Noviherbaspirillum saxi: one gene and its partner. The protein of the gene in region 1 interacts with the protein of each later gene in a pairwise test. Links are inferred from orthologs where the notes say so. Each region holds a gene or a part of one and is shown in the gene's direction. Other genes may lie near its edges.

Region 1 (15,863 bases):
TTCGTTGCACATCCTCGCAATAGCTCGCTATTGCTGCGGTGTGCGCCTCGATTCGCCGCGAAATCCATCACTTTTATCAGTCTCAATCTACGTGAAACACTACACTAGCAGCTTATTTTTTCTTGCCGGAGCTTCCTGACGGGTAGCCTTTCTTGTCGGATGATACGCTGCCGCCTGCATCGTCTGTTGCGGACGAAATGACATCCGCTGTCGCGTCGGTTGAATTGGCTGCGGCCGCAGCAGACGTCTCGCTCACGCCGGCGATCACATTGGCATTGCTCGCTGCGGCGTCGCTCGCTGCTTTTGCAGCGTCTTGTGCCATGGAGCCGGCCATGCTCATATTACGGCGCGCGAGTGTGGCTGCGTCCTTGAACGCATTTTCCCAAACCGAAAACATGCCTGCGAGCGGATTAATAGGTGAGCCATCCGTGGTGGGTTGATCCCTGGCTGCCTCGTTAATTTCTGTCGGTGTTTTCATGCCATCGACGGCACGATTACGAATTTGCTCGACGTAATTCTGCATGTTCCTGCCAATTTCGCTTTGCATCTCGACGACAATACCTAACAACTGGCGCTGATATTCGGTCGCCTTACCGGAATTGCGAGCCATCAATCGCGACTGAAAAGCGGTCCCAAGCGAACCTGGATCGCGCGCGGTGGTCAGTTCCTGGACAAATTCGAGCTGGTCGGTAAAGGCTTGATGCGTGGCTTCAAGCATGATGTGATCGATCTTCTGTGTTCCCGCGAAAATCGTATCGGCGAGTTGTCGTGACGCCTCTAGTTGCGTCTGACAAACGCTCGCGAGCGGGCTGAATACGTTTTGCATGGCTTTCCCCTCGTAAGGTGGGTTTTGAAATCTGTAATAGTAGAGAACAGCATCGAAGGCTATTATTTTCGGCTGTTTCATCAGAGGCCTGCACTACCATCGCACCACGCTTGAGACGCATCAAGCGCTTGCGAGCTTGAGTTCATTGCATATGTTGACCACCATTAATCGAGATGTTGGCTCCGGTCAGGAAAGCAGCGTCTTCCGAGCAAAGATAGGCGACCAGTCCTGCCACTTCATCCGGTTCACCAAGACGGCCCATGGGGATTTGCGGCAGTATCTTTTCTTTTAGAACGTCTTCCGGAATCTGCGTGACCATTTTGGTTTTCAGATAGCCGGGCGACACGGTATTGACCGTGATTCCCTTGCTCGCCACTTCAAGTGCAAGCGCCTTGGTGAACCCATGCATGGCAGCCTTTGCAGCCGCATAATTGGTTTGACCGAAGGCGCCTTTCTGTCCGTTTACGGAAGAGATATTCACGATCCGGCCCCACTGGTTTTCCAGCATTCCGTGGATCGCAAGCTTGGTCATATTGAATACACTGTCGAGATTGGTCTTGCGTACGGCCATCCAATCATCCGGGGTCATCTTTCTCAACGTCATGTCACGGGTAATTCCTGCATTATTGACGAGGACGTCGATGCGGCCCAGATCCCTCAGTATCTGCATAATGCCGGCTTCACAGGAAGAAAACTCCGCGACATCAATACGTGCGGTGCTAAAGTCAAATCCCTCCGCCTTGTGCGCGGCCATCCACCCGGCCGCTTCCGTATTGCTGGGTGAGTGCGTCGCTACGACACGAAAACCTGCATGATGCAGTTTCTTGCAGATCGCTTCCCCAAGTCCACCCATACCACCTGTAACAATGGCTACTCTTCTTGAATCCATGGCGTCTCCTCCTATCGTATAAACATGGTTTCATGGCCTCGGACCAGACGCCTTAAGACAGAGAGCGATGACAGGGAAAGCCGATGCACAACAGGGAGCCTCCTGCCATCAATCCGTTCGAGCGTACGTTGCCGAGAAAAATTCGAGTAGCCGCAGCAAATTTAGTTCGGTAGAAAAAACCGATATCAAACAGGCGCAGGATGCGAGATAAATCCAGAATGCTAATCGTGAAGAAGTTCAGGCGCGATTGCCTGCGTATCCTTCAGCGTTTGCAGGACAATATTCGATTTGATGTCAAGCACGCCTGCGGTCTTGTAAAGCTTCTCCAGTACGAACATGGAAAAATGCTTGAGGCTGCGCGCCCTTACGCGCAGCAGATAATTGGCCTCGCCGGTAATGATGTAAGAACCGATCACTTCCGGCCACGCGGCGATCGAGGCAGTGAAGTGCTCATGCCAATGCTCGACATCGCGCCGCATCGTTACCTGCACAAAAGCATCTACTTCGAGGCCTAAAGCGGCGGGATTGAGTACCGCGCTGTAGTGGCTGATCATTCCGCTTTCTTCAAGCATGCGAACCCTGCGCAGGCAGGATGACGGCGACAGAAACACTTTTTCAGCAAGTTCAAGATTGCTCATGCGGCCGTCCTGCTGCAGCAAGTTTAGGAGCTTGAAATCGGTCGCATCGAGAGCCATAGAATTTTTCGTGAAATAGTTCTTTAAAATTGCAATTTTATTGCATATTTAATGAATATACCCATTCACATTGCTGAAATATTGTTCTCATCCCGCTATAAAATTCGAATATTCGATCAAAGGATATTTCATGCGAGACACCACGCTCATTTGGGACATCAGTCCCCTTCTTTCGCCCGCCATTCCTGTGTGGCCTGGCGATACGCCTTTTTCTGCCGAACCGACCTGGAAAATCGAAGGCGGCTGCCCAGTGCATGTCAGCCGGTTGACGATGTCGACCCACACCGGTGCGCATTGCGACGCCCCGTCCCACTACGACGCAGCCGGGGCATCGATTGATGCAGTTCCGCTGCACCCCTACCTTGGTGTCTGCCGCGTGATCGATTGCACCGGTGTCGCATGCGTCGAACCACATCACATCGAATCCGCACTTGCCGGAGTACCGCCTCGCGTGCTTTTCCGCACCTATGCCAATGCGCCGAAAGACCGTTGGGACGACGCTTTCGCATGCGTCGCGCCCGCCACCATCGCACTTCTTGCGCGAGCAGGGGTGGCACTGGTCGGTATCGATACCCCTTCGCTCGATCCGCAGGAATCAAAAACCTTGGATGCGCATCACGCCGTACGCGCGCATGGAATGGCCATCCTGGAAGGCATTGTTCTCGACGGCGTGCCGGCCGGTGACTATGAGCTCATTGCCTTGCCGCTGAAGCTGGCGGGCATGGATGCAAGCCCGGTACGCGCTGTTTTGCGCAGCCTGCAGGGAGGTGCGCAATGATCACGCGTAGCCATTGCCAGGAACGGGATACCGCCGATGCACTCGCGCCGCTGCGCACGCAGTTCGCCCTGCCGGAAGGCGTCATTTACCTTGACGGCAACTCGCTCGGCGCACGGCCCAAAGCCGCGCTCGCGCGAGCCCAGCAAGTCATCGCCGATGAATGGGGAAACGACCTGATCCGGAGTTGGAACAAGGCCGGCTGGTTTGACCTGCCCTCACGTCTGGGCGATAGACTGGCGCCGCTAATCGGCGCACTGAACAACGAAGTCGTGGTGACCGACTCAACCTCGATCAATCTTTTCAAGGCTCTGGCCGCCGCCTTGCACCGTCAGGCGCATAGTGAAAAAAATGCGGGACGGCGTGTCATCGTCACTGAGCGCGCCAACTTCCCCACCGACGTCTATATTGCACAGGGAATTGCGTCATGGCTGGAGCGCGGCTATGAAGTCCGCCTGATCGATTCGCCGGAACAGCTTGATACCGCAGTGGACGAATCCACGGCGGTAGTGATGCTCACGCACGTCAACTATCGCACCGGCTACATGCATGACATGCGCCGCATCAGCGCGCTCGCTCATGCGCGCGGAGCATTGATGTTGTGGGACCTTGCGCATTCTGCCGGCGCCGTTCCGGTGGACCTGAATGCGGATGGGGCCGACTACGCCGTGGGCTGCACCTACAAGTACCTCAATGGCGGTCCGGGCGCACCGGCCTTCATCTGGGTGCCCGAGCGGCATCAGGTGGAATTCCGTCAACCCCTGTCGGGCTGGTGGTCGCACGCAACGCCGTTTGCGATGCAGCCGCTGTTTGAACCGACAGGAGGAATTCGTCGCGCATTGTGCGGCACCCAGCCGATTGCCTCGCTGGCCATGGTCGAATGCGGGCTTGAAGTCTTTGCGCAGACCTCGATGCAAACCCTGCGCGCCAAGTCGCTGGCGCTGACCGACCTGTTCATCGCGCTGGTGGAAGCCCGCTGCGGGCATCACCCGCTCGAACTGGTGACGCCGCGCGAACATGCCCGGCGCGGCAGTCAGGTGAGCTACGCACACCCTCAAGGCTATTCGGTGATGCAGGCATTGATCGCCCGCGGCGTGATCGGAGACTACCGCGAACCCCACGTGATGCGCTTCGGTTTCACGCCGCTCTACACAAGCTTCGTCGATGTCTGGGATGCGGTCGATGCCCTCGTCGACATTCTCGACCATGAAAAATACGACGCGGACGCATTACGCGACGCGGTCACCTAAGGCGGCAATCATGAACGAAAACGACAAACCGGCTTCCTGGCACGGCGCCCAGATGGACTTTACCAAGTCGATGAGTTACGGCGACTATCTTGCGCTGGACGAGGTGCTGTCAGCACAGCATCCGCGCTCGCCCGACCACAATGAAATGCTGTTCATCATCCAGCACCAGACCAGTGAACTCTGGATGAAACTGATGCTGCATGAATTGCATGCCGCACTATTGCGCATGCAACAGGATGATCTGCCGCCGGCCTTCAAGATGCTTGCACGCGTTGCCCGGATCATGGACCAGCTGGTGCATGCATGGGATGTGCTGGCAACGATGACGCCACCGGAGTATTCCGCCATACGTCCCTATCTTGGACAGTCATCCGGGTTCCAGTCCTATCAGTACCGCGAGATTGAATTCGTCCTTGGCAACAAGAATGCGGCACTGCTGTCCGTCCATACTGCCGCGCCTGAAAATCATCAGCGGCTCATGGCGACACTGCATGCTCCGTCAATCTACGACGAAGCCGTCATGCTGCTGTCACGGCAGGGCTTGCACATCGACGCAGATCGGCTTGCCGTCGACCGCACGCTGCCGACGGTCGCCAATGAATCGGTCAAGCAGGCATGGCTCGAGGTCTATCGCGAACCGTCGAAGCACTGGGCCCTCTATGAGCTGGCAGAGAAACTGGTCGACCTGGAGACGGCATTCCGGTTCTGGCGCTTCCGCCATGTCACCACGGTCGAGCGCATCATCGGTTTCAAGACCGGGACCGGCGGCACGGCCGGTGCAAGCTATCTGAAAAAAATGCTCGAAATCGTGCTTTTTCCGGAACTATTTGCCTTGCGCACTGCCCTGTAACGAAAAGAAAAAGTATGCAGAATCAGCAGGATAGCGCGGCGGCAACAGGTATAATACGCCGCAAAGCACGGAGCGAGTGGTGAGCAATTGTTCAATGCGCTGCAAGGAATTCCGCTTCCCCTGAGCGGGTTTCAGGAATGTGTGTAAAGCCGGGCGGGTTGCATGGTAGGGCGGTACGGATCGTACGCCGGGTCCTGCGGAATCCGGACTGTTGAACACACATTGCCAAAAACCGATTCAGGACGTTCGGGCCGCTTTCAATGCGGCCCGTTTCATTTGGCGGATTTGGCGGACCGCGCATACCATTTTGCTCACGCAGCTTCGCATCTTCGACAAACCGATTAGCGTTTATGTCAACGAAACAGAACAACAAGCCGATAGAGATCAAGATTTCAACCGTCGTGGCGGTATCCGCCATCCTGCGCACGGCCGACCTTGCTACGCTGGATGCGGCATTGAAGCAGGCGACCGGTGGCGCTTCGGATTATTTCGACAACGACCTGATGGTCATCGATGTGTCGTCGATCGATTTCACCGACACCGTGATCGACTGGTCGGCACTGACTGCCCTCTTTAGCGGCTACAGCCTGAACCCGGTGGCGGTTCGCGGCGCACCGCCTGAACAGGAAGCGCAAATCGTGGCGCATGGCATGACGATCGACACCCTCGCGCCGTCGCGTCAGGACGCGCTGCCAGAAGAAGCGGCTGCCGCACCAGCACCAGCCCCTTTACCCGCACCTGCGGCTCCGGCAGTCGTACCGCCCGCTGCAGCGCAGGCGATCACCTCCGCCATGATCATCGATACCCCGGTCCGGGCCGGCCAGCGCATTTATGCCCGCGGCTGTGACCTGATCGTCAACGCCATCGTCAACAATGGCGCCGAATTGATCGCCGACGGCAGCATCCATGTCTATGCTCCGTTGCGCGGACGCGCGCTGGCAGGCGCAAGCGGCAATGCGGAAGCACGAATTTTCACGCTGAGCATGGAAGCCGAACTGGTTTCCATCGCCGGCATTTACCGCACATTCGATGGCGGGTTACCGAAGGATCTGGCGAAGCAACCGGCGCAGGTCCGTCTTCAGGGCGACCGGATAGATATCCTGTCCATTCGCGCCTAGTTATTTGTCTTTTAAGGAGTTTTTTGTGGCCAAAATCATCGTTGTAACGTCCGGTAAAGGAGGCGTCGGCAAGACCACCTCCAGCGCCAGCTTCGCGTCGGGACTTGCCTTGCGCGGGCACAAGACTGCCGTAATCGACTTTGACGTCGGCCTGCGCAATCTTGACCTGATCATGGGTTGCGAACGCCGCGTGGTATATGACCTGATCAACGTTATCAACAATGAAGCCACGCTGAACCAGGCCCTGATCAAGGACAAGCATTGCGACAACCTGTTCGTGCTACCTGCATCGCAAACCCGCGACAAGGACGCCCTGAGCGAAGCCGGCGTCGAGCGTGTGCTTAATAATCTGGCCAAGATGGATTTCGAATACATCGTCTGCGACTCTCCGGCGGGTATCGAGCACGGTGCGGTAATGGCGCTGACCTTCGCCGACGAAGCAGTCATCGTCACCAATCCGGAAGTATCGTCGGTCCGCGACTCGGACCGCATCCTGGGCATCATCCAGGCCAAGTCCAGACGCGCTCTCAACGGCGGCGAACCGGTAAAGGAGCATCTGCTGATCACCCGCTACGTGCCCAAGCGCGTCGAAGCCGGCGAAATGCTGTCCTACACCGATGTGCAGGAAATCCTGCGCATTCCGCTGATCGGCATCATTCCCGAATCCGAATCGGTGCTGCACGCGTCGAACCAAGGCAATCCCGCTATTCACATGACAGGTAGCGACGTATCGGAAGCCTATCAGGACGTCGTTGCGCGATTCCTCGGCCATGAAGTGCCGATGCGCTTTACCGCCTACGAAAAACCTGGCCTGTTCCAGAGACTGTTCAAGGGTAAGTGATATGGCACTACTCTCATTCCTGTTCAACACCAAACCCAAAACCGCCAGCGCAGCCAAGGAGCGCCTGCAGGTGATCATCGCCCGCGAACGTAATGGTCGCGATGGTCCGGACTTCTTGCCAGCCTTGCACAAGGAACTGATTGAAGTGATTTCAAAGTATGCGAAGGTGAACGCCGACGACATCAAGATTTCGCTTGACCGTCAGGGCAACCTGGAAGTCCTGGATGTCAATGTGGTGCTGCCCGACGCGGTCCCGGGTAAATAAGCAGCACCCTCGATTTCGCCTCTATGCGGGGTGGACGACTGAAAGGAACGACGCGCGTAGCTACTGCCACACGCGTCGTTTTGCATTGCCGGAAAGACAAGGGCCTGCCGCCGGATGGCCCATGTTCGATGCGTTTAATGCAATTGGTGCTTCAAGTCCGACAGCTCGCGATGGGCCTGCATCACGACACTTCTCAACTCGCTGTCGACGGACGGGGCTTTTTCGCATGCATTCTTGGCGCGGTCGCCAAGCTGCTCCAGATCATCCACACACTGGACGATCTGCTGTTCGTCCTGCGAACGCATCATTCCCCTTGCCTGCTCCATACGCTGATCCAACTGTTGCATGCAATCTTTCAAGTCCATCGGCACGCTTTGGGTCGATTCACAGCGCTGCGCTGCTTCGTGAACCATGCTTTCCACGTGACTGAAGCGTTGCTGCAATTCGTTTGCTTGCATCATTTCCTGTCTCCTTTTGAAAGTCGAAGCCAATGGCAACGGGAAGAATTTGATAAACGGCTAACAAACGAGTTCCTGATCGAACATGCTCTGCCTCATTGAGAAAAGAGATAACAAATAGATAACCATAGTCTGCCTCTAGCGGGGATGGCAAACATGTATCAAACAAGAACTGAGGCTGCGCATTCATGTCCAAACTTCTGGCGCGACCGCGCGCCTGCTTGGAATTTGATTGAAGGGGGCGGCCATGAAGGTGCTCAAACCGCGGTTCCTGATTGTTTTGCTTGTCGGCTTGCTGTTTACCGAACTCGCCTGGGCGCATGGGCGACATGCATATGGTCACTGGCATGGCCATCATCGGGCAAGTGTCGACATCGTGCTCGGCGTTCCTGTCACCGGAGCATGGCAATATCGCTATCCCGGCATCTACACTTATCCACCTGTAATCACGGTCCCATCGGTGCCGCAAGCCTATATGGAGAAGAATGCGCGCGAACAGCAGGCGAGCTCATGGTGGTATTACTGCCGTAGCGCCGAAGCGTATTACCCCTATGTCCGGGAATGCCCGACCGGCTGGGAGTTGGTTACGCCCCAACCGCCCGACCTGAGGTGAGCATCATGTCTTCGCGTGCAGTGCGGTGCTTGGCGTGTCTTTGCACAGTACTCGGCGTAACGGCCTGTACTGTCATGCCTCCGAACCAGCCCAGTGTGATGGTATTGCCGGGAACAGACAAAAGCTTTGAGCAGTTCCGGGCAGATAATGATGTTTGCCGGCAATTCGCTTATGAGCAGAGCGGTGGCGGCAACCCGGACAGCGCGGGTCTCGACAGCGGCGCTCGCTCGGCGATCGTCGGCACCCTGCTCGGTGCCGTGGCAGGCGCCGCCATCGATGGAGGAAGAGGCGCCGCGGCCGGTGCCGGCGGCGGTCTTGCATTGGGCGGCCTGGCGGGTACCGGTCATGCCGCCTACAGCGCGGGCAGCCTACAGCAGCGGTATGACATCGGTTACCAGCAATGCATGTATGCAAAAGGACACCGGATTCCTTCCGGCCGCGGAGGCCTCATGGGGTATTTTTTCCGTGATTTCCCCGAACGGACAACTGCGTATCCCTCCCCACCGCCTCCGGGCCGCATTGTGCGTTAGCAATTTGTAGACTCGCTTGAATCTCGCGCGCTACGAGGCAACTCTTTGCCACCCAACCGGTCATAGGTCCTTGGCTCTCCGAGTCAGCAAGCCAGGCCGGTCAGAGAGCCGTGCCCAGTGCAATTCCGGTACAATCCGCCCCAACATGAACGCACCTAAAAACCTGTTTTCCTATCCGCGCCACCGCGCCGATTACACGACGCCGGCCCCCTTCCTCCCCATGTCGCGTGCGGAAATGGAGGCGCTGGGATGGGATTCCTGCGACGTCATTCTCGTGACCGGCGACGCCTATATCGACCATCCCAGCTTCGGGATGGCGCTGGTGGGACGCTTGCTGGAAAAGCAGGGTTTCCGGGTCGGCATCATCAGCCAGCCGGACTGGCATTCGGCGGAAGCATTCCGTGCATTGGGCCGTCCGAATCTGTATTTCGGGGTCACTGCCGGCAATATGGATTCGATGATCAATCGATATACATCCGACAGGAAAATTCGTTCCGAAGACGCCTATACCGCCGACGGCGATCCCAACAAGCGTCCGGATCGCGCCCTCGTGGTCTACGCCCAGCGCGCTCGTGAAGCGTATCCGGATGCCAATGTCGTCGTCGGCAGCATCGAGGCAAGCCTGCGCCGTATCGCCCATTACGATTACTGGTCGGACAAGGTCCGGCGTTCCGTGCTGCCCGACTCGAAGGCCGATATCCTTTTGTACGGTAATGCCGAGCGCGCACTGGTCGAACTAACGCACCGCATCGCCGCTGGCGAACCGATCAAGTCGATTCGCGATCTGCGCGGCACCGCTTTCATGGCGCCGAGCGGCTGGAAGCCGGCAGACGGCTGGACCGAAGCGAATTCGACCCGCTACGACACGCCGGGCCGCGTCGAAGCGCATCCCGATCCCTATGAAATGAAGCAGAAGGAGCCGGCAAGCTGCGGCACGGCCGAGACTGCGGTTGTCGAACGCCCGGTCGTGATCCTGAGTCGCGAAGAGCGGCAGGCGGCACTGAGGGAACAGCGCAGCAAGACGGTAGTACGCCTGCCTTCCTACGACGCGGTCAAGGACGATCCGATTCTTTATGCGCACGCTTCGCGCGTACTGCACCTGGAATCGAATCCCGGCAATGCCCGCGCACTGGTGCAGGCTCATGGGGAGCGCGATGTCTGGCTGAATCCGCCGCCGCTGCCGCTTGCCATGGATGAGATGGATGGCGTCTATGACATGCCCTATGCACGGTCGCCGCATCCGGCGTATGGCAAGGCACACATACCCGCGTGGGAAATGATTCGCTTCTCGGTCAACATCATGCGCGGCTGTTTCGGCGGATGCACCTTTTGCTCGATCACCGAGCATGAGGGACGCATCATCCAGAGCCGCTCGGAACCGTCGATCCTGCGCGAAATCGAACTCATCCGCGACAAGACCAAGGGCTTTACCGGAACCATTTCCGATCTGGGCGGACCGACCGCGAACATGTACCGTCTTGCCTGCAAGGACAAGAAGATCGAAGAATCCTGCCGCCGGCTGTCCTGCGTCTATCCAAGCATCTGCGTGAACCTGAATACCGATCACAGCAAGCTGATCCAGCTGTACCGCAAGGCGCGCGCCATTCCTGGCATCAAGAAGATCCTCGTCAGCTCGGGCTTGCGCTACGACCTGGCGGTCAAATCGCCGGAATATGTGAAGGAACTGGTAACCCACCATGTTGGCGGTTTGCTGAAGATTGCCCCCGAACATTCCGAAGACGGGCCGCTTTCAAAGATGATGAAGCCGGGCATGGGTTCGTACTATGCCTTCAAGGAAATGTTCGAACGCTTCTCGCGCGAAGCTGGCAAGGAACAATATCTGATCCCCTACTTCATCGCTGCCCATCCGGGCACGACCGATGAAGACATGCTGAATCTTGCAATCTGGCTGAAGAAAAACAATTTCCAGCTCGATCAGGTACAGACTTTCCTGCCAACCCCGATGGCAATGGCGACGGCGATGTACCACGGCCGCAAGAATCCGCTGCACAAGGTGTCCGCCGATTCCGAGGCGGTTGAGACAGTACGCGCCGGAAAAATCCGCCGTCTGCACAAGGCTTTCCTCCGCTACCACGATCCGGACAACTGGCCCATCCTGCGCGAGGCATTGCAACGCATGGGCAGGTCGGATCTGATCGGCAATAGCGACCGGCATCTGGTGCCGCGTTATACCCCGCCTGCGTTCGGCGCATCCACCCAACCGGGACAAGCCCGCAAGCAGATCGGCTCCGGCACGCCTTCAAGGAAAGCTTTTGATGCCAAAGCGGGAAAATTCGGAGCACGGCCATCGTATAAAACTTCAGCCGTGAAAGCGGCCCGGAAGGCAAAATAAGCTGGCCGCTACCGCCTTCACCCGCCTTCACGCAGTGATATAAAAATTTCATATATCAGGTATTGCCAGAATAAAGCGGAGGATTATCCCAGTCTCGTCTATAGTGATTGTGTCTCCTCCAACTCTTCTTGAATTGGATTTAGCCCGCAACCGCAAGGTCTGCGGGCTTTTTTATTGGTTTCTGCAATTCGGTTTTCTGCAGTTGCCCATTAATCCGGCTTTTATCGGAATGCAGCGATCAATTGACTTTACGCAACGCCGTTTGCGGATTCGCAAAAGAAACCTGTGAAAGTTGCCTGTCAGACTATTGATTCAAGGCACACCTTCGATACAATGACTTCAAGCAAGCGATTGCCATTCATCAATCGAGGACAATATGAGAAACACACGACAGGATGCATTGGTCTGCAATACTGACTCCGGTTTCAACTACAACAAATTGCAGGCTGTCCTCTGCATCACCTGTTCGTCGGCCGTCATGATCGGGATGACCTATCTGGCGCTACGCTGGTTCGGTTGAAATACTATGGCGTCGCACACGCCGACTACGCCGACATGCCGGCAAGTGTTTCGACCACAAGTGGGACTTTAATTTTTCACTCTGCCCCTCGACAATTTCCATCCATTGACTTTGTCGATGGCGGCTGTCATTCGCGCGACGCTAATACCGTGCATTTCGCATCCTGTCTTGTCAAACGCCGAGCTTTTTCAAATCGACCTCAAGCCGGCCGCTAAGTAACGAACCGTCGTGATATAGAAACAACAGGTGCTGGCTTTCCGCGGGCTGCAGAAAGTGCGCATGTATGGCTTTGATCTCGACATCGTCAAGCATGGCCAGATTATTGGTCGACAGATGTACTACCTCGCGATAAAACGGCGAATACCAGCCGGCGATATGTTGCCCGAACGAGTCGGACAACATGACAAGCCTCCGGTCCGGCGCGGAGGCATTCCGATAAAGCGAAATATCGCCAAGCTTGGCCATGACGCTCTGCAAGGCGGGATGATGGCAGGCTGGTCCTGCACACTGCTCAATGCCGGAAACCTTGAAGTCGGCGACTTCTACCTTGCTTTCCAGTTCGACACCGGGGAAAAGGTGTGAAATATCCGAAGGTTTCAACTGCTCGGAAGTTTTCAGGTCAGTTGCCGAACTGGCGTTTGTATCCCAGAAATGACGCACGCTTGCGGCTGCGATCAGCCTCGGCCCAGTGCCGCTCCAGTGAAACCATGTTTTCGGAATAACGGGCGTGGTCTGGCCAATCTGTTTTGCTTCAGCAATCGGATAGTAGATACGCTGACGCGCCTCCGGCGCGAGAAACGGCGACATCATCACACGCGGCACGGGCGCCATCGCCGGATCGCAGCGCTGGCGCAGCCAGACCGGCAACTCGCTTTCATACATCACAGGAGAACTGGGCGCCACCAGCAACCTGGCATCGACACCAAGTTTCCTGAATCCTGCATCAAAGGCGCTCACCTGCTTTGCGATGCCATCGGCATGCTCGTACCGATAGCCGCATGCCTGTGTGATGGCCGCATAAGGCGCGTGGGCAGTGGAATGCGTCGCCAGAAAAATCCGACCGCCCTGCCCTTCGATCACCTGCAACGTCGGAAACTGCTTGAACAGCGTATAACGCAGCCGGTTATTCAGCTGGACCAATACGTCGCGAAAACCGAAATGGTCGTTAATCCATAAATCCAGCCGCGCCGGAAACCGGACGACAGTCTCCCAATCATGCGGCTTTGCAGGAAAAGCAGCGAGATAACGATTCTCGCCAACGCCTTGCGCCGGCTGCCACAACGCCAGCACTGCAGGGATCGACAGCAGTGCCACTATGATGATCTTTGCCGCATTACCGGCAAACCTGTTTGCGAATGCCGACATGTCAGAAGCGGAAATAAATAAATGGGTTATAGGTACCGGCGGCAAGGCTCGCCACACACAGGACGAATGCCGACACTGCACCGGCCACGCGCAACGGCATGGATGACATAACGGTGCGCATGCGCGGCCGCACGTCCCGGCCTTTCACCTTTTCTTCGGGGAAGCGCCAGGTCGCAATCAATACGCCTGCCAGCAATGCCACCGCAGCGGCAGGACCAAAATCCATTTGCCACGGGTGTGTCGCATCCGCGGAGGCTTTGCCAAACATCACCTCCAGGAAGCGCAATGCATACGGCACATCGTTCGCGCGGAAGAATACCCATCCGATCATTACCACCAGCAGTGTGTAGATCTGCGCTATTGTCTGAGGCATTCTTTCCAGCAGTCGCCCCAGCCCCATGCGCTCGATCACCAGCAGCACGCCATGCCATGCGCCCCAGATGATGAATGTCCATGCCGCGCCATGCCACAAGCCGCACAGCAGGAATACCATCGCGAGATTGACATAGGTTCTTGCCGCCGAGATCCTGTTTCCGCCCAGCGGGATGTAAAGATAGTCGCGAAACCAGGACGACAGACTGATATGCCAGCGACGCCAGAATTCCGTGACCGATGTCGATGAATACGGACGATTGAAGTTGGGCGGATAACTGAAACCGATCATGTGACCGATACCGATGGCCATGTTGGAATAGCCGGCAAAGTCGTACAGGATCTGTATCGAGTAACAGGCAATGCCTATCCAGGCGCTGGTCGTCGACAGTTGATCGGGCGGAACGGCGAAGATGCTGTCCGCCGGCAGCGCAACGGTGTTTGCAATCAATACCTTTTGCGCGAGACCGATGATGAACTGCTGCAGTCCGGCCAGCACGCGCGCATTCGTGATGTCGCGATGGTCCACCTCGTGGGCAATCTGCTTGTAACGGACGATAGGGCCGGCAATCAGCTGCGGGAACATCGCCTTGTACATTGCGAAATTCCAGAAGCTTTTTTGCGCACCGACATCGCCGCGATAGACATCGATCAGGTAGGAAACGCCTTGAAAGGTGAAGAAGGAAATCCCCAAAGGCAGAATGACTTCCGGCAGCTTGATCGGCGAAGAGAACAACGAGACTGCTTCATTCAGCACCGACACAAAGAAACCGATGTACTTGTAGTACATCAGGAAGATCAGATTGGCCGCGATGCCGAACCATAGCAGCGCTTTCTTTTGTGCGGCAAAGCGGGACATGGCATAACCGACGCCATAATTCAGCACTGCAGAAAACATCAACAATGGAACGAAGCGCGGCTCACCCCATGCATAGAAGACGAGGCTGGCGACCAACAACACCGGATTCTTCCATGGCAGGACATAGTAGAGAATCAGGAATACGGGGAAGAAATAAAAAAGGAAAGTTGCGGAACTGAATACCATATCGCCCTGTGGCCATTCTTGATACAGCCGCCATATTCCGCTAAAAAAATGGGCCGGACCTTGCTAAATATCAATTCAAATAATTGATTCCAGGAAATAAAGTCGATTGACGCAGTTTGTTGATTGCCACATTGACAGCCAAATAAATGGACACGCAACATTTAACTGCAAAAAGTGCTGAACTATTGGTGCGCAGTCAACGCTTGACGTAGGTCAGGTAAAGATAACTTACTGTTAACACGGTGATCACAATGCAAGCGAATGCAAACCCGATCCCTGCACTCATGCAGAAGAAGGCGGCGCATAGGTAGTTGGTACTGTGCGCACTTACCGTCGACATGACGTCCGATAGCACGCGCGTCAGTTGCATGAGACAGACCGCGATACCAACCCATTTCCACATGAAGAAAGGCAGGACCTTGCGCTGCGATCGGTTATACCGATAATTCGCAATCCGCTGTTCGACCGTACCGCACCCGGCATCACGGAACAACCAGAACGGAATGGCCAGCCGCCAGATGTATTGAAGAAAAAAAAGCAGCCGCTTGACGCGTGTTTGATCGTCACCGTTCATGAGTGCCCGTCCCTCCTGCTACTTAGTCAGGTTTTTACTGCGCTCGTTCACGAAGGCATTCTGCAACAGTTATTGCAATGCAAAAGAAACGATGAAGCGCACTTCGCCTTGGATAGTTGATTTGATTGCGAACACAATACGGGCGATCGCTCACACGCGCCGCACGACATCGATGACCGAGCCATCGCGGTATTCCACGACCGCAACAATGCGGCCTTCATCCTGCCGCTCTTCCTTCGCCAGGCTTGCACGATTTCTGGCGATTTCTTCCAGCTGTTCAATCGGTACCAGCCGAATCCCCTGAGACTGGAGCCGCTCGCGCAATTCCGCCCTTGCCGGGTTGACCGCCATACCCTCCTCGGTCACCACGACATCGACGGTTTCCCCCGGGGTGGTAACAGTCGTTACCTTGTCGACGATCTTTGCATAGCCGCCGGCGTTGAGCTTCGACGTGACCAGCGCGAGCTTTGCGCCCGCCGCAGCATCGGCATGGCCGCCCGATCCGCCCATGATGACGCCGTCCG
Region 2 (15,950 bases), on another replicon or contig:
TGCCCAGGGACGTGGTGGACGTGATGGAAGCGAAAATCACCACCCCGCTGCAGCAGCACCTGGTGCGCCTGGGCCTGGACGCCGAAGTCCAGACCTTCAACCTGCCACACGTCACGGTGGTGCATATCCACAGCGCCGACCCGACCACGCCGCAGAAAATGCTGAAGGCGCTGCCCGCGCTGCCGCCGGCGCTCAACGGCGTGGTGCTGAAGAACTTCTACACCACCGAGGCCGCCAAGGACGCAGGCCATCCGTGGTGGCTCGACCTGGGCATCGTCAAGACCGGCAAGGCCTACGAAGACATGATGACTTTCAACACCCGTGCCACTGTCGCTTTCGCACCGCTGCGCGACGGCCCGCTGCCGCGCGTCACCGGCCCGGTCTTCGCCAAAATGGGCGAGGCCGGCAAGGACCTGGTGCGCACCGTGGGTGTGAGCGGCGTGAACGTGATGAAGGACGGCAAGGAACTGCGCTCGCACAACCCGCACAACACCCTGGTTTACAGCATGACCCGCTTCACGCCGCAGGTGCAGGCCGACATGAACCAGGTCGCCGCGGAATTCAACAAGGTACTGCCTGAGGGCATAACGACCTCGTTCCAGAACGTGTCCATCGTCGAACTGGCGTTCTCGGGCAATGTGCTGCGCGAGTTCTACCGGATCAATCTGGTCGACGGCTCCGCGGTGGACGTGTCGACCGGACAAAAAGTGCGCTGAGCATCTTCTGTCCTCCCGCCATCAGATCAGCTTGCTGACCAGGCTGGCCACCAGGCTCAGCACGATGGTGGTGGTCAGCGGGATGAACCACTCCCGGTCGAACAGTTTGAAGCGCAGGTCGCCCGGCAGTTCCCCGAAGCCGAGCTTGTGCAGCAGGGGTGTGAACCAGCTGATCAGGATCAGCGCCGGGAAAATCACGAGCATCCAGCGAATCATGGGGCTAGTTTAGTGGGCAAGGGGCAGCGGCGCTTCCGGGTTCGCGGTGGGAAGTCAATTCGCTCGGGTGATTTGAGCGGCAGTGGTTTGCCTGCAAGCCGGGTCTCGCCCCGGCTTGCAGGCACTTTTCTTTGCGTCGCCAAAGAAAAGTACCCAAAAGAAAGGCGACCCGACTGTCCGGGTCCCTTCGCTTCGCTACGGGCAACCTGCGCTGCTCGACTCCGGCGGGGGCCCGCAGAACTCGCTCCGCTTTTTTCGCAGATGGTGAAGCTCGACGGCTCCCGTGGTTATAAATCCGTGTTGATCACATCTGCCAAAAAGCCTATCAATAAGCTGGACGATGTCCTGCTGAATCGCGGTATCTACAGCTTCAGCAACGGCGATGCCAATTCGACTTCCAGTTTCCTTGTTCCCGGTTATTACGCCTTTGCCAAAAACAAAGCCACGCCTGAGCAAATTTTCAAGAGCGTTGTATCGGGAAGTCATAAACGTAATTTCCTCGCCGTGGCAAGTGGCGAAGTGGATGTTACGACAAACAATACGGAAGACCTTGAGCGCTTCAAGCAAGAGATGCCTGAACAGTTCGAGAAAATCAGGGTGTTTTGGGAATCGCCGCTGGTTCCTCATGACCCACTGCTGTATCGCGCGGATTTGCCGAAGGCACTTAAAGCGAAGATTCAGGATTTTTTCATCGGATACGGCAAAGAAAATAACGTCAACGAAATGAAAGTCTTGAACAATATCCTCGGCTTGTCCGGGTTCAAGGCATCCAACAATGCGCAGCTTCATCCGATCGCCGACATCGAACGGTTCAATGCGCTTCACAGCAGTTGGCAAAATGAAAAGCTGACCCCCGAACAGCGCCAGAAGCGCTTCGAGGAGGTGACGGCGCGCTTCGGCAGACTGGGCGCGATGCTGAAGCTCGATCGAGGGCGCTTCTAGCCGGTGTTGCTGCATCAACAGAGAAGAAGTCGCCGGATTTTTTTACCTGACTAGAGCGGTTTTCCTCCGCATGTACGGGAGACAAGGTCGGGTCGAGAAGCCCTTGCAGGGCGCGCAAAGGCTTGTAAGCCTTTGCCGTTCCGCAGGCGGGCTGCATGCAGCCCGAATTCCCTGCTACACCAGTCGTACGAATGGTACGACGAGCCTCGCAGGCCCGAGATTGGCCCCGTACGTGCGGAGGAAAACCGCTCTAGGGTGGAAAGCCCGCATAGCGACTAATGCAATCACGAGCAACGCAGCCAGGTGGGAAAGACGCCGTGTATTTCAGTTGATACAGTTCACCGCATGCGCTTAACGATGCCGGTGGCGCAAGAGGAATCGGAGATTGTTCTGCGGGCATCTGCAGGGAAACCGGGGTATCCAATGACACATGACATCAACATCAGCATCCGTCCCGATCATACCGGCATCGCCGCACGCGCGGTACAACACCACCATGAATTGCGCGTAGCGACGGCCTCCGATGCGGACGACCATGCCCGCAACCTCAGTCGCTGGAATCAAGAGTACGACCAATTTTCAGCAGGCGTATTTTCAGGAAAAATCACTGAACTATGGCTGACCAAGACGCAGCTATTCCTGGAATCCACCAACCAGGTCAGTCGACGAACCCTTCAATATTGTTTCGAGGAGGTGGTCGGCATGTCCCCATTGAATTTCCTGCGCACCGTGCGGCTCAATGCGGTAAGACGTGAATTATTTTTCAAGTGTCAGTTAGGCCAAGTGACTGAAGTCGCCATGTCATGGGGTTTTCGCCATTTAAGCCAATTCGCCTCCGATTTTATCGCACGCCTGACCGCGTGCGATTTTTTTTGGTGCCATTGGCATGGGTGCACTTGCGCAGGCGCAAGGCTCCCTTAAGTCGATCCCGGCGACGTGACGGTGCAAGCTTCTCTCTCGTTCCCCTGGCTGCCCGCATTCCTTTGACTGCACTCTGACGCAGCGGACCGCAACTTTGCCAATTCTTGATATTGGTTTGCCAGATTCCGATATCGCACCGGCTTCGCTAAGGCAATACTTCATACGAGCGCAAAGATTGATTAATGCTTTTATGAGGGGACACAATGAATAAGCAGCATGGAAGCCATGAAGATAAAGCCGAGAGGTATGAGCTGAAGCAGACGCTCTCCACGCTGCAGCTTTGGGGAATCGCTGTCGGCCTGGTGATCTCCGGCGAATATTTCGGCTGGAGCTACGGCTGGGCTGCTGCAGGTACGCTTGGCTTCGTAATCACGTCGTTGTTTGTCGCGGCGATGTATACGACTTTCATTTTCAGTTTCACCGAGCTGACAACTTCCATCCCGCACGCAGGCGGCCCTTTTGCCTATGCCAGACGGGCGTTTGGTCCGACCGGCGGCTATATCGCGGGTGCTGCGACGCTGGTCGAATTCGTATTTGCACCGCCTGCCATCGCGCTAGCCATCGGTGCTTACCTGAATGTGCAATTCCCCTCGCTCGATCCCAAGCATGCAGCACTGGGCGCCTATCTTTTGTTCATGGGTCTCAACATCATCGGCGTCGCGATCGCGGCGACATTCGAGCTGGTGGTAACGGTGATCGCGATCTTTGAGCTGATGGTATTCATGGGTGTCGTGGCGCCGGGCTTCTCGATAGCCAATTTCACCAAAGGCGGCTGGTCCGGGCAGGATGTGTTCAGCCTCGGCGCCATCCCCGGCATATTCGCGGCGATTCCGTTTGCGATCTGGTTCTTCCTGGCGATCGAAGGCGTCGCGATGGCGGCTGAAGAAGCAAAGGATCCGAAGCGTTCAATTCCCATCGCGTATGTCACCGGCATTCTCACCTTGCTGGTGCTGGCCATCGGCGTCATGGTTTTTGCAGGTGGTTCGGGCGACTGGACGACGCTTGCCAATATCAACGATCCCTTGCCGAAGGCGATGAAGTTCATTGTAGGCGACAACAGCGGCTGGTTGCATATGCTGGTCTGGCTCGGACTGTTCGGTCTGATCGCATCCTTCCACGGCATCATCCTCGGCTACTCGCGGCAGATCTTTGCACTGGCTCGCTCAGGGTATCTGCCGCATTACTTCGCCAAGGTGCATCCGCGCTTCAAGACACCGCATCGCGCCATTCTTGCCGGCGGCGTAATCGGTATCGCAGCCATCTTCAGCGACGAGATGATCAAGATCGGCGGCCAGACCCTGACCGCGAACATCGTAACGATGGCGGTGTTCGGCGCGATTCTGATGTACATCGTCAGCATGCTCGCCCTGTTCAAGTTGCGCCGCGCCGAGCCCGGCATGGAGCGCTCTTTCCAGGCGCCGTTTTACCCGTATTTCCCGGCCTTTGCATTGTTCGGCGCGCTGGTTTGCATGGGCACGATGATCTACTTCAATCCGCTGATAGCCGCGATCTTTGCCGGTGTCCTGATGCTTGGCTATGTGTATTTCCGGTTGACCCGGAGCCAGCGCGAAACGCCACCGCAGAATGAAGTGTTCGAGCCCAGCGAGGAGCTGGCGTAGGTATTCGCCTCGTAATCTCATTTGATGATGGAGCTGATATTTGATGATGGAGCTGATCCATGTCTACTGAAATGAATGCCGTGACCAAGGAACGCGTGATCCAGGAATTTGTTCCTGGCAAGCAGGTCACGCTGGCGCATTTGATTGCCCATCCCACCGCAGAATTGAGCGGCAAGGTGGGTGTGCCGGGCACGGATGCGCTCGGGATCATGACCTTGACGCCAGGCGAGACAGCGATGATCGCCGGCGATATCGCAACCAAGGCAGCGGAAGTGAAGATCGGCTTTCTCGACCGCTTCAGTGGCGCGTTGGTGATTTACGGCTCGGTGGGCGCCGTCGAGGAGTCGCTCGCACAGGTACTCATGGTGCTGGGAAGCCAGCTTTCATACTCGATCTGCACGATGACAAGGACATGACATGGACCGCTCGAATGCATTTGTGCTGGTAGGCGCGGTAGGCGCCGGAAAGAGCAGCCTGTTCAATGTTTTGTTCGACAAGGAAGAAGCGGCGCTGAAGACCCAGGCTGTTGTCTTCGAAACCGGCGGAATGGATACTCCCGGCGAATTTTTCAGCCACCCACGGCTGTACAACGCATTGATTCAGACCGTATCGGATGTGGGCACCATCGTATACGTGCATGACGGCACCGACCGGACCTGCCGTCTGCCGCCGGGCATGTTGCGCGTGTATGGAGGAAAGCGGGTGGTTGGCGCCATTACCAAGATCGATATGCCGGAATGCGATCCCGATTTTGCGGAGCGGCTGCTGCGCGAAAACGGCGTGAACGACGCGATATTCCGGGTCTCCAGCCGGGTACGTGAAACGGTCGGCCCACTGAAGCGCTTTCTGTTTGGCGAATTATCCGATGGCCCGCATGCGTGCGGTGACGTCGAAAGGAAAAAAGCATGAAGCATCTGATTTCTGCACAAGTCGTTCGGAGCGAGCACGCCGCCGGGCGCACCAGGATCGCCGCGTCAAGGACGACCAGCATCGTGACGCCGGAGGCACTCACGGTCGCGGCCAGGCTGGGCGTGGAATTTATTGATGCGGTTCCCACGTCGCCTGCACATGCGGACACCGCATCGATTGCGTCGACCGTCTCGAACGGCGGTGCTGCTAACAAGACAGCCGTGGCATTGGCAGTGGCAACGGACGACGACCTTCATGCAAAAGTACGTGCCCAGGTGCTCGCCAAACTACCGCCGGGAATCGTATCCGAGGCAGTGGTAGGGCAGCTGGTCGACAAGGTCATGAAGGAAGGTCGCGCGACAGCAAAAGCCGTGCAGCCGACAAATGAGAAAACAGCGCATTACACCTTTCAGAAAACCGCGGGCGGCATCAAGCGCGTGGACGGCCAGTCCATCCATTTCGGCAAGCTCGATGAGGTATCGACTGGTGACAGCATTGGCATCGCCGATGTGGTGAATACCGCCGATGGAAGCCCGATGGCGGCTGGCTTCATGGCATGGAGCGAGTGCTTCTTCCCTTGGACTCTGAGTTACGACGAGATCGATGTCGTGCTGGAAGGCGAACTGCATATCCGTTGCGAAGGACAGGAAGTGATTTGCCGCGCGGGCGATGTGGTGTTCATTCCCAAGGGGTCCGTCATCGAGTTCGGCACGCCGACATCCACCCGATTCTTGTACGTCACCTATCCGGCCGACTGGCAAGCCAAATAACGGAAACCGATCTCATGAATCTCATCAAGTCTTGCGCCGACTGGTGCCGCCAACAACCGCGGCACGTGGTATTTCCCGATGCACTGGACGAACGTGCAATTTCCGCCGCTGTCTCGCTTGCCGAAAGCGGCGGCATGCACCCGGTATTGCTGGGCAATCCGCTTGAGATTCACAGTCTTGCATTGGGCAAGGGCATCGCGTTGGGCTCGGTGCCGATCATCGATCCGGCTACATCGTCGCGTCTGGATGCCTATGCCGGCGCTCTGCACCAGCGCCTCGCCAAGAAAGGCGTATCGCTTGAGGAGGCACGTCAGCAACTGAAGGATCCGCTCTGGTATGGCGCCATGATGCTGAGCGCCGGCGATACCGATTGCTGCGTGGCCGGAAACTTGTCGGCGACATCGTTGGTGCTGAAAGCAGCGCTGCGGGTAATCGGCGCGGCAGAAGGAATCAAGACAGTCTCCAGCCTGTTTTTCATGATTTCGCCGGAAGACGGGCGGGTGTTCGGTTTTTCCGATTGCGGCGTGGTGCCGGAACCAACCACGGAGCAGCTGGCAGACATCGCCATCAGTTCCGCAGACAGTTACCGCAACGTCACCGGTGACGAGGCGCGCATCGCGATGCTGTCTTTTTCCAGTGTCGGCAGCGTCAAGCATCCATCGGTCACGGTGGTGCAGGAGGCGGTACGCATGGTGCGCGAGCGTCGCCCCGACCTGAAGGTGGATGGCGAACTGCAATTCGATGCGGCGTTCGTGCCCTCGGTGGCGGCGCGCAAGGTGCCGGGTAGCCTGGTTGCCGGCAGTGCAAACGTATTCGTCTTCCCGTCGCTGGCAGCCGGAAACATCGGCTACAAGATCGCCGAACGGCTGGGTGGTTTCTCTGCGCTCGGCCCGATGATCCAGGGACTGGATTTGCCGATGCACGATCTGTCGCGCGGCTGCAGTGCCCAGGACATGGTCGAGGTTTCTCTGTTGGCCATGAAGATGGCTTTTGGTGGTGAAGGAGGGCATCGCGAGATGTCTTTGGATGACGGCCGGAATGCAGGTACCGGCGTCATGGGAAGCAAGGCGCTGAAAACGGCAACAACCGCCGGCTAGGCACGCATTAATTTTCAAGGAGATTGTCATGGAAGCACTGGGAATGATTGAGACCAAGGGTCTGGTGGCGTTGATCGAAGCATCTGATGCGATGGTCAAGGCGGCGCGCGTGAAGCTGGTCGGCTACAAGCAGATTGGCGGCGGACTGGTGACCACGATGGTGCGCGGCGACGTGGCGGCTTGCAAGGCGGCAACCGATGCCGGTGCAGAGGCGGCCAAGCGATATGGCGAACTGATTTCGGTGCATGTGATTCCGCGCCCCCACGCCGATTTGGAAGCGATTTTCCCGATCAAGATGACCGACGGCGGCATCAAGGATTGAGCCGTCGGTGTCGCGGTTGAGCGCGGCCAAGGCCATGGCAAGACCGTTTCGATGCAAGGTCAGGAGGCAGCATGAAGCTCGCGATTGTTGTAGGACAGGTCGTATCGACAGTCAAGTGCAAGTCACTGTTCGGCGATCCGTTGTTGATTGTCGACTACGTCGACAACGACGGCAAGCCGTGCGGTAACCGACACGTCGCGGCCGACCCCATCGGGGCGGGCAACGGCGAGTGGGTGCTGGTGGTGGAAGGAAGTTCCGCTCGTCTGGCAACCAATGCGGAGGGCGCGATCGACCTCAGCATTGTCGGCATCGTCGACGAGGTCACGATCCAGGGCAAAGCCATCTTTCACAAATGATCGGATGAAGCATCAAGCACTGTCTGGAAACAAAGGAAAACATTGTGGATATCGATGCAAAAGAAATAGAGCGGATCGTGCGCTCCGTTCTCAAGGAAAGCGGCAAAGTGCCGGCGGCCGCAGGAAACTCGTCCGGCAAGCTGGCGCAGGGCGTGTTTGCCAGTCTCGACGATGCGGTCGTCGAAGCCGATCGCGCACGCCGTGCGATTCGCAAGGTCTCGGAGCGAATTACGGCGGTTGAGGCGATGCGCAAAGCCGGCCAGCAATACGCGAAGGAGTTGGCCGAAATGGCGGTCGCCGAAACGGGCATGGGCCGCGTGGACGACAAGACCGCCAAGAACATCGCGCAGGCGAAACTGACGCCTGGCGTGGAGTGCCTGCAAGCGCGCGCACTGACCGGCGACCACGGCCTGACGCTGATCGAAAATGCCGCATGGGGAGTCATCGCTTCCGTGACGCCGTCCACCAATCCGGCGGCCACTGTCATCAACAACGCCATCAGCATGATTGCGGCCGGTAATTCGGTGGTGTTCGCACCGCATCCCGCCGCCAAGAAAGTATCGCAGCGCGCGATCACCCTGCTGAATGCAGCGATCGTCGCCGCGGGCGGGCCGGACAATCTGTTGACCACGGTGGCCGAACCGGACATCGCGACAGCACAGCGCCTGTTCCGCTACCCAGGCATCAATCTGCTCACGGTCACCGGCGGCGAAGCGGTGATTCATGAAGCGCGCAAGCACACCGACAAGCGCCTGATTGCGGCCGGTGCCGGCAATCCCCCGGTCGTGGTCGACGAAACGGCCGATATCCCGCGTGCGGCACGTGACATCGTGTGGGGTGCGTCATTCGACAACAACATCATCTGCGTCGACGAGAAGGAAATCGTCGTGGTCGACCAGGTATGCGACAAGCTTAAAGCCGAGATGAAGAAGCACAAGGCGGTCGAACTGACCGCTGCCCAGGCGCGCCAGTTGCAGGACGTGCTGTTGTCGAATATCGGCGCCGACGGCAAAGGCACCGTCAGCCGCAAATGGGTGGGTAGGGATGCTGCCAAGATCGCGGCCGCAATCGGCGTGACCGTGCCGGAAGATACCCGCCTGCTGTTCGTTGAAACAGAGCGCGACCATCCGTTCGCCGTCACCGAATTGATGATGCCGGTGATCCCTGTCATCCGCGCCGCCAATGCGGACGAGGCGATCGACATCGCGGTGGCACTGGAGGGTGGCTGCAAGCATACCGCCGCAATGCATTCCCGAGATCTCGACAATCTGGACCGCATGGCGAACGAAATCAATACCAGCATTTTCGTGAAGAATGGACCGTGCCTCGCAGGGCTGGGGTTCGGCGGGGAGGGCTGGACCACGATGACCATCTCGACTCCGACCGGCGAAGGCGTGACGTCCGCAGCGACGTTCGTGCGCCTGAGGCGGTGCGTTCTGGTAGATAACTTCCGCATTATATAAGTGCCTGGCGCGGCGATCGAAGAGCACATATGGCTTCCAAGAGGATTAACAGCGTGGGAATCGACGTGGGAACGACAACGACCCAGATCATTTTTTCGCAGCTGGAGCTGTTGAACACAGCTGCGGCATCGGAAGTGCCGCGCTATGAATTTTCTCGGCGGGATGTGACCTATCTGAGTCCGGTGATCTTCACGCCGGTCGACTTCGAGGGACGCATCCGCAGCCCCGAGTTGATGGATTTCATCGTGTCGCAATACAGTGCAGCGGGGCTCGCGATGAGCGACGTGGAAAGTGGCGCCATCATCGTGACCGGAGAAACGTCGAAAGCGGCGAATGCGCGCGATACCGTGATGCAACTCGCCGAGCGGCTCGGTGACTTCGTGGTGGCGACCGCAGGGCCGCACCTGGAATCGGTCATTTCCGGCCATGGATCGGGGGCAGCGGAATACTCGCGCAAACACTCGGCGCGTGTGCTGAATATCGACATCGGCGGAGGCACCTCGAACTACGCCCTCTTCGAGGCCGGGAAGCTGGCCGATACGGCTTGCCTCAACATCGGCGGGCATTTGATCGAAACCGGCGATAGCGGTGAAGTGCTGCGCGTGCACCAGCCTGCCAGGATGGTCTTGAAGGATTGCTTTTCGGCGCTACCCGAGCGTGTGACGAACGAGCATGTCGAGGTCGCCGTCAATCGCATGGCCGAACTGATCGTGGAAGTGGTCGAGGGTCGCATTTCCGGTCTGGCAAGCCTGCTGTTGATGACGCCGCCGCTGAATACACATGCTGCGCTGGATGCGGTTTTCATCTCCGGCGGCGTGGGCGAATGCTTTTACAGTGACGAAAGTGCGCAACAGGATTACGGTGATATAGGTCCCCGGCTTGCCGCGGCCCTGCGCCGCCATCCTGCATTGCGTGCCATGTCCGTGCGGCGGCCCAGTCATACGCTACGCGCCACCGTCATCGGCGCCGGCGCTCACACACTGTCCCTGTCCGGCAGCACGATCTGGCTGGATTTTGCGGCACTGCCGATACGCAACGTGCCGGTACTGCATGCGTCGGACAGCGCCACGAAGGCACCTGAAGATCTGGTGCATGCATGGAAGGCCAATGCGCAGATGCAGGACATCGCGCTCGACGTCGAATGCTACGCCCTTGCGATTCCATTGGCGCTGCCTGTGACTTACCGCTCGGTGCAGCTGTGCGCAGCGGCGCTGCAATTGTTCATGGCCGAATGCAGGAATGTGTCCTATCCGCTGATTGTCATATCCAGGCAGGACTTCGGCATGGCGCTGGGTATGGAATTGCAGCCTTGCATGCGGCAACGCGAGCTGGCGGTCATCGACGAAGTCGAGACGCGCGAGTGGGATTACATCGATATCGGCAAAGGCCTGTTCGGCGACACCGTGGTGCCGTTGACCGTCAAGTCGCTGGCCTTTCCATCATAGGACGATTGCAATGAAGTTGACGACCCATCTATTCAAAGAGTTCTACCGTTTTGCGGACGTCAAGGAGGTCATGGCCAAGGCCAGCAATGCGCGCTCGGGCGACATCCTTGCCGGCGTCGCGGCGCAGACCGCCAAGGAACGTGTCGCGGCCAAGCAGGTGCTGAGCAACCTGACTCTCGCCGATCTGCGCAACAACCCGGTGGTGCCTTACGAACAGGATTCGGTCACCAGGGTGATCCAGGATGCCGTCAACGGAAGCGCGTACGAAAAGATCAGAAACTGGACCGTCGGGGAATTGCGGGAATGGCTGTTGTGCGACGATACCTCGGTGAGTGATATCGAATTTGCGCGCAAGGGCATGACCGCCGAAATGATTGCCGCCGTTGCCAAGCTGTGCTCGAACGCCGACCTGATCTATGGCGCGAAGAAGATGCCGGTGATCAAGACCGCGAACACCACGCTCGGCCGTCCCGGCACCTTCAGCAGCCGGCTGCAGCCCAACGATACGCGCGACGAGCTGAAAAGCGTCCGGGCGCAGATTTACGAGGGCCTGTCGTATGGCGCCGGCGACGCACTGATCGGCATCAATCCGGTTTCCGACAATGTGGAAAGCTGCAAGCGCATGCTCGGACAGATCTACGAGGTGATCGACAAGTATGCGATCCCGACCCAGGGCTGCGTGCTGGCGCACGTCACGACCCAGATGGAAGCGATTCGCCAGGGCGCGCCCGCCGGACTGATTTTTCAGAGCTTGTGCGGCAGCGAAAAGGGTCTTAAGGAATACGGCATATCGGTTGAACTGATCGATGAAGCCTACGAAGTTGCCAAACACTACAGCCGCATCTCGGGCCCGCATGTGATGTATTTCGAGACCGGCCAGGGATCGGCGCTGTCTGCCAATGCCCACTACGGTGCCGACCAGACCACGATGGAAGCGCGCAACTACGGTTTGGCGGCGCGTTGGGACCCGTTTATGGTCAACACCGTGGTCGGCTTTATCGGTCCTGAATACCTGTACAACGACCGGCAGATTATTCGCGCTGGCCTCGAAGATCACTTCATGGGCAAGTTGTCCGGCCTGTCGATGGGATGCGATTGCTGCTACACCAATCACGCCGAGGCGGACCAGAACTCGAACGAAAACCTGGCGGTGCTGCTCGCCACGGCGGGATGCAATTTCGTGATCAACATGGCGATGGGCGACGACATCATGCTGAATTATCAGACGCTTGCCTTTCACGATATCGCAACGATCCGCCAATTGCTGAATCTGCGGCCGGCGGCGGAGTTCGAGGCCTGGCTTGAGCAGCAAGGCGTGATGGAAAACGGCCGCCTGACCCGCAAGGCAGGCGATGCATCAATCTTTTTCTGACAGGAGCCGGTATGAATCACGACACTATCGATGACATCGTCCAGGCCGTCATTGCCGAAATCAGCCGCGACAATGCGGCTGCCGCCGCGACTTCGCCGTCGTCGCCGTCGTCGCCGTCGTCTGTGACAGAGGACGAGCGCGATGCTTTGCCCGACCTGAGCGGAGAAACTTTCCGCCGCCGGGTTTCGGTACCGCACCCGCACAAGCCGGAAGTGCTGCAGGACCTGGTGAACAGCACCGGTGCGCGGGTGGCGGTTGGCCGCGCCGGCCCACGCCCGCGCACAACCTCGGTATTGCGCTTCCTGGCGGATCACTCGCGTTCGAAGGACACGGTGCTCAAGGATTTTCCGATGAGCTGGGTCGAGGAGTCGAAGCTGCTCGAACTGCGTACGGAAATCATAGAGAAGGACCAATTCCTGACGCGCCCGGATCTCGGCCGCCGCCTGTGCAAGGAAAGCGTGCAACTCGCGATCAGCCGCTGCAAGCCGCAGCCGCAGGTACAGGTCATGGTGTCCGACGGCCTGTCCACCGACGCGGTGGTGGTGAACTTCGACGAAATCATTCCGCCCTTGCTCAAGGGTCTGGAAAATGCCGGGCTCGATGTTGGCACGCCGGTCTTTGTCCGCCACGGCCGGGTCAAGGTCCAGGATCACCTCGGCGAAATCCTTGGTGCGAAGGTCGTTATCCTGCTGATCGGTGAACGGCCGGGCTTGGGACAATCGGAAAGCCTGAGTTGCTACATGGTCTACGGCCCCACCGTGGAGAAAACGGTGGAGTCGGATCGCATCTGCATCTCCAACATCCATGCGGCCGGCACGCCGCCGATCGAAGCGGCAGCGGTGATCGTCGATCTTGCCAAGAAGTTCCTGCGCGATGGCAAGAGCGCAGGCGCAACCAGGTAGAGCGGGCATGGCCATCCTCGACATTGTCAAACCATCGGTACGGGCCGTACGCCTGATTCCGTCGGTGCATGCCGGCTTGCGGCAGCAGCTCAAATTGCCGGCCCATGTGCACAGCCTTGGCCTGCTGACATCCGACTCGGACGATGTCGCCTATATTGCCGCCGATGAAGCGACCAAGCATGCGCAGGTCGAAGTCTATCTTGGGAACTCTCTGTATGCCGGGGCAAGCCACAGTTGCTCGCCTACCGCCGGCGAAGTGATCATCGTGCTGGGCGGTCCATCGCCATCCGAGGTACGGGCGGGACTGGACCGGATGATCGCCACGATTGAAAGCGGGCCGGCATTTCGCCATGCCGATGATGCCGGCACGATCGCGTTTCTCGCCCACGTGGTCTCGAGCTGCGGCAGCTATCTGTCCGAGCTGGCCGGCGGGCCGGCCGGACGTCCGCTGGCTTACCTGATCGCACCGCCGCTGGAAGCAATGTACGGCCTGGATGCGGCATTGAAAGCGGCCGAAGTCGAGCTTGCCAGATTCATTTCCCCGCCTTCCGAAACGAACTACGGCGGGGCTGTTCTTGCAGGCGATGAAGCATCCTGTCGCGCCGCCTGCGACGCATTTTCAAAAGGGGTGCTGGGCGTTGCGCAGCAGCCGGTTTATCTATGAATGCCCGAATTACATCACTCGGTTTTGTCGAAGTTAAAGGATTGTCCTGCGCAATTGCGGTCGCTGACGCGATGCTCAAGAGCAGCAGTGTGTGCCTGTATGCGCAGATGCAACGAGATCCCGCGCAGATCACGATTGTGGTGGAAGGAGATCTCGGCGCTTGCGATGCCGCGGTGACGGCCGGCGCAGAGGTGGCGCGTGGTTTGGATGCACTGGTGGGTGTGCTGGTGAAAGGCAAACCGGATATCGCGATTGAAGCACTGCTTCGCGAACAGCGTTCCGCCGCACAGAAGGTGGCCGCTCCGATCGTTTTAGCACAGTCTGCCGCACCCGCAGCTCCGGCCCCATCAACCGGTGGGCATGAGGACTACGGCATGAGCGAACGCACCTTGCTGGTTTTCCTGGCTGACGCGCCGGGCGGATGCACGGTGTCGGTGCTGGCCGCTCATTTCAAGACCAACGTTCAACTGGTGCGGACAATGCTGAACCGGCTGGAGCGCGAACAAAAAATCGAACGATCCGGCAAGCGCTTCCGCGTGTCGTCGGTCGCAGCATGACCTTATGACTATCTGAAACGGATACGACGATGCAAGTCAACGAGATTGCCGGAAAGATCAAGGCGGCGGGCGTGGTGGGATCCGGCGGAGCCGGATTTCCGACGCACGTGAAGTTCGCCAGCAAGGCAGAAATTTTTCTGGTCAACGGCGCCGAGTGCGAGCCGATGCTGAAGGTGGACCAGCAATTGATGGCGAAGTATCCGCGCGAGCTGATCCGCGGGATCGAACTGGGCATGACGGCCACTGGCGCCAGGGAAGGCGTGATCTGCCTCAAGGCCAAGTACAAGGCGGCGATCGCGGCGCTGGAACCGCTGCTGCCGTCCAGCATGCGCATCCACATTCTCAAGGATGTCTATCCGGCCGGCGATGAAGTCATCACCATCTGGATGGCCACCGGCAGGCGGGTACCGCCGGGTGCGATCCCGATCAGCATTGGGGTGGTGGTCAACAACCCGCTCACCCTGATCAATGTCGCGCGCGCGGTGGACCAGGACATGCCGGTGATTACCCGCACGCTCACGGTCAGCGGCGCGGTGCGCAAGCCGCTGACCGTGACGGTGCCGATCGGCACGTCGATGACGGAAGTGCTGGCCATGGCGGGCGGCGTCACCATTGACAATCCGGCCTACCTGGATGGCGGACCGATGATGGGCAAGCTGGTGAACGACATCAACCAGCCGGTGACCAAGACCACCGGCGGCTTGCTGGTGTTCCCGGCCGACCATATCCTGATCAGGCGCCGCACCACCAGCATGGAACACATACTGAAGGTAGCGAAGAGCACCTGCGATCAATGCGGTTTGTGTACCGAGATGTGCCCGCGCCACTTCATCGGCCATGAGCTGCCGCCCAGCCTGATCGTGCGCGCGGTGAACTATGGCGACGTCAATCGGCCTTCGGTGCTGCTGTCGGCCCTGACCTGTTCCGAATGTGCGATCTGCGAAGCCTATGCCTGCCCGGTCGACATTTCGCCGATGCGCCTGAACATGGCGCTCAAATCCCAGTTCCGCGCCGAAGGCTCGCGCTATGTCGGCGAGCTTAACGATGCCGACCCGATGGCCGAGCATCGTCTGATTCCTTCGCCGCGACTGGTCACTCGCATCGCTGTCGGCCAATACGTGATGGATGCGCCGCTGGAGGAAGACGGTTGGCGGCCGACGAGCGTGGTGCTGCCGTTGCGCCAGCACATCGGCGCGCCCGCCACGCCGGTAGTGCGCCCGGGCGACCGCGTACACCGGGGCCAGTTGATCGCAGACATGGAAGAGGGCGCGCTTGGCGTGCCGATCCACGCCAGCATAGAAGGTGAAGTCACGGCCGTGACTTCACAGACCATCACGATTACCAGATAAGGAGGAAATCATGCATTCCATTGGATTAATAGAAACGAGCAGTATCGCAAAAGGTATCGAGGTCGGCGACGCCATGGCCAAGACGGCCAACGTCACCATCCTCGCCGCGAAAACGATTTGCCCCGGTAAATACATTGTAATGATTGGCGGCGAAGTCGCCGCCGTGGATGCGGCGGTTGCGCGGGGCGAAGCAGTGGGCGGAGCAACGCTGGTTGATAAGTTCGTCATCGCTAACATCCATTCATCGATTTTACCCGCCATCAGCGGCGTGACCTCGGTCGACCATATGAGCGCGCTCGGGATTCTTGAAACGTATTCGGTCGCCGCCAT

What was found.
Region 2: the proteins of minC (region 1) and D3871_RS25760 interact in binary tests that used the Escherichia coli proteins (3 or more experiments, as listed by UniProt). The link is inferred for Noviherbaspirillum saxi from one-to-one orthologs.

What each region holds. Positions count from the first base shown.
Region 1 is NZ_QYUO01000001.1:1,434,542-1,450,404, reverse strand. What follows is about bases 4,759-7,519. They hold minC (septum site-determining protein MinC), read left to right. Parts: upstream 4,759-5,635; coding sequence 5,636-6,403; downstream 6,404-7,519. Other genes in these bases: minE (cell division topological specificity factor MinE), read left to right, coding at 7,246-7,509; minD (septum site-determining protein MinD), read left to right, coding at 6,429-7,244; kynA (tryptophan 2,3-dioxygenase), read left to right, coding at 4,759-5,285. Also shown: D3871_RS06815 (phasin family protein), read right to left, coding at 113-907; phbB (acetoacetyl-CoA reductase), read right to left, coding at 969-1,715; D3871_RS06805 (Lrp/AsnC family transcriptional regulator), read right to left, coding at 1,937-2,410; kynB (arylformamidase), read left to right, coding at 2,541-3,188; kynU (kynureninase), read left to right, coding at 3,185-4,435; more of kynA, read left to right, coding at 4,446-4,758; D3871_RS06770 (hypothetical protein), read right to left, coding at 7,644-7,970; D3871_RS06765 (hypothetical protein), read left to right, coding at 8,215-8,580; D3871_RS06760 (hypothetical protein), read left to right, coding at 8,655-9,110; D3871_RS06755 (YgiQ family radical SAM protein), read left to right, coding at 9,256-11,463; D3871_RS30165 (hypothetical protein), read left to right, coding at 11,840-11,983; D3871_RS06750 (alginate O-acetyltransferase AlgX-related protein), read right to left, coding at 12,155-13,348; D3871_RS06745 (MBOAT family O-acyltransferase), read right to left, coding at 13,350-14,765; D3871_RS06740 (hypothetical protein), read right to left, coding at 14,962-15,339; citF (citrate lyase subunit alpha), read right to left, coding at 15,490-15,863. UniProt on the Escherichia coli protein: Cell division inhibitor that blocks the formation of polar Z ring septums. Rapidly oscillates between the poles of the cell to destabilize FtsZ filaments that have formed before they mature into polar Z rings. Prevents FtsZ polymerization.
Region 2 is NZ_QYUO01000003.1:560,381-576,330, reverse strand. The notes cover bases 6,378-9,225. They hold D3871_RS25760 (EutN/CcmL family microcompartment protein), read left to right. Parts: upstream 6,378-7,583; coding sequence 7,584-7,868; downstream 7,869-9,225. Other genes in these bases: D3871_RS25755 (aldehyde dehydrogenase family protein), read left to right, coding at 7,913-9,225; eutM (ethanolamine utilization microcompartment protein EutM), read left to right, coding at 7,219-7,512; pta (phosphate acetyltransferase), read left to right, coding at 6,378-7,190. In the rest of the region: D3871_RS25810 (hypothetical protein), read left to right, coding at 1-716; D3871_RS25805 (DUF2905 domain-containing protein), read right to left, coding at 738-932; phnD (phosphate/phosphite/phosphonate ABC transporter substrate-binding protein), read left to right, coding at 945-1,874; eat (ethanolamine permease), read left to right, coding at 2,999-4,414; ethanolamine utilization microcompartment protein EutS, read left to right, coding at 4,474-4,830; D3871_RS25780 (EutP/PduV family microcompartment system protein), read left to right, coding at 4,832-5,323; ethanolamine utilization acetate kinase EutQ, read left to right, coding at 5,320-6,093; more of pta, read left to right, coding at 6,108-6,377; more of D3871_RS25755, read left to right, coding at 9,226-9,331; D3871_RS25750 (ethanolamine ammonia-lyase reactivating factor EutA), read left to right, coding at 9,361-10,776; D3871_RS25745 (ethanolamine ammonia-lyase subunit EutB), read left to right, coding at 10,787-12,148; ethanolamine ammonia-lyase subunit EutC, read left to right, coding at 12,160-13,050; ethanolamine utilization microcompartment protein EutL, read left to right, coding at 13,058-13,714; D3871_RS25730 (BMC domain-containing protein), read left to right, coding at 13,711-14,271; D3871_RS25725 (4Fe-4S dicluster domain-containing protein), read left to right, coding at 14,301-15,620; D3871_RS25720 (BMC domain-containing protein), read left to right, coding at 15,631-15,950. UniProt on the Escherichia coli protein: Probably forms vertices in the bacterial microcompartment (BMC) dedicated to ethanolamine degradation. It may be involved in transporting positively charged molecules into and out of the BMC.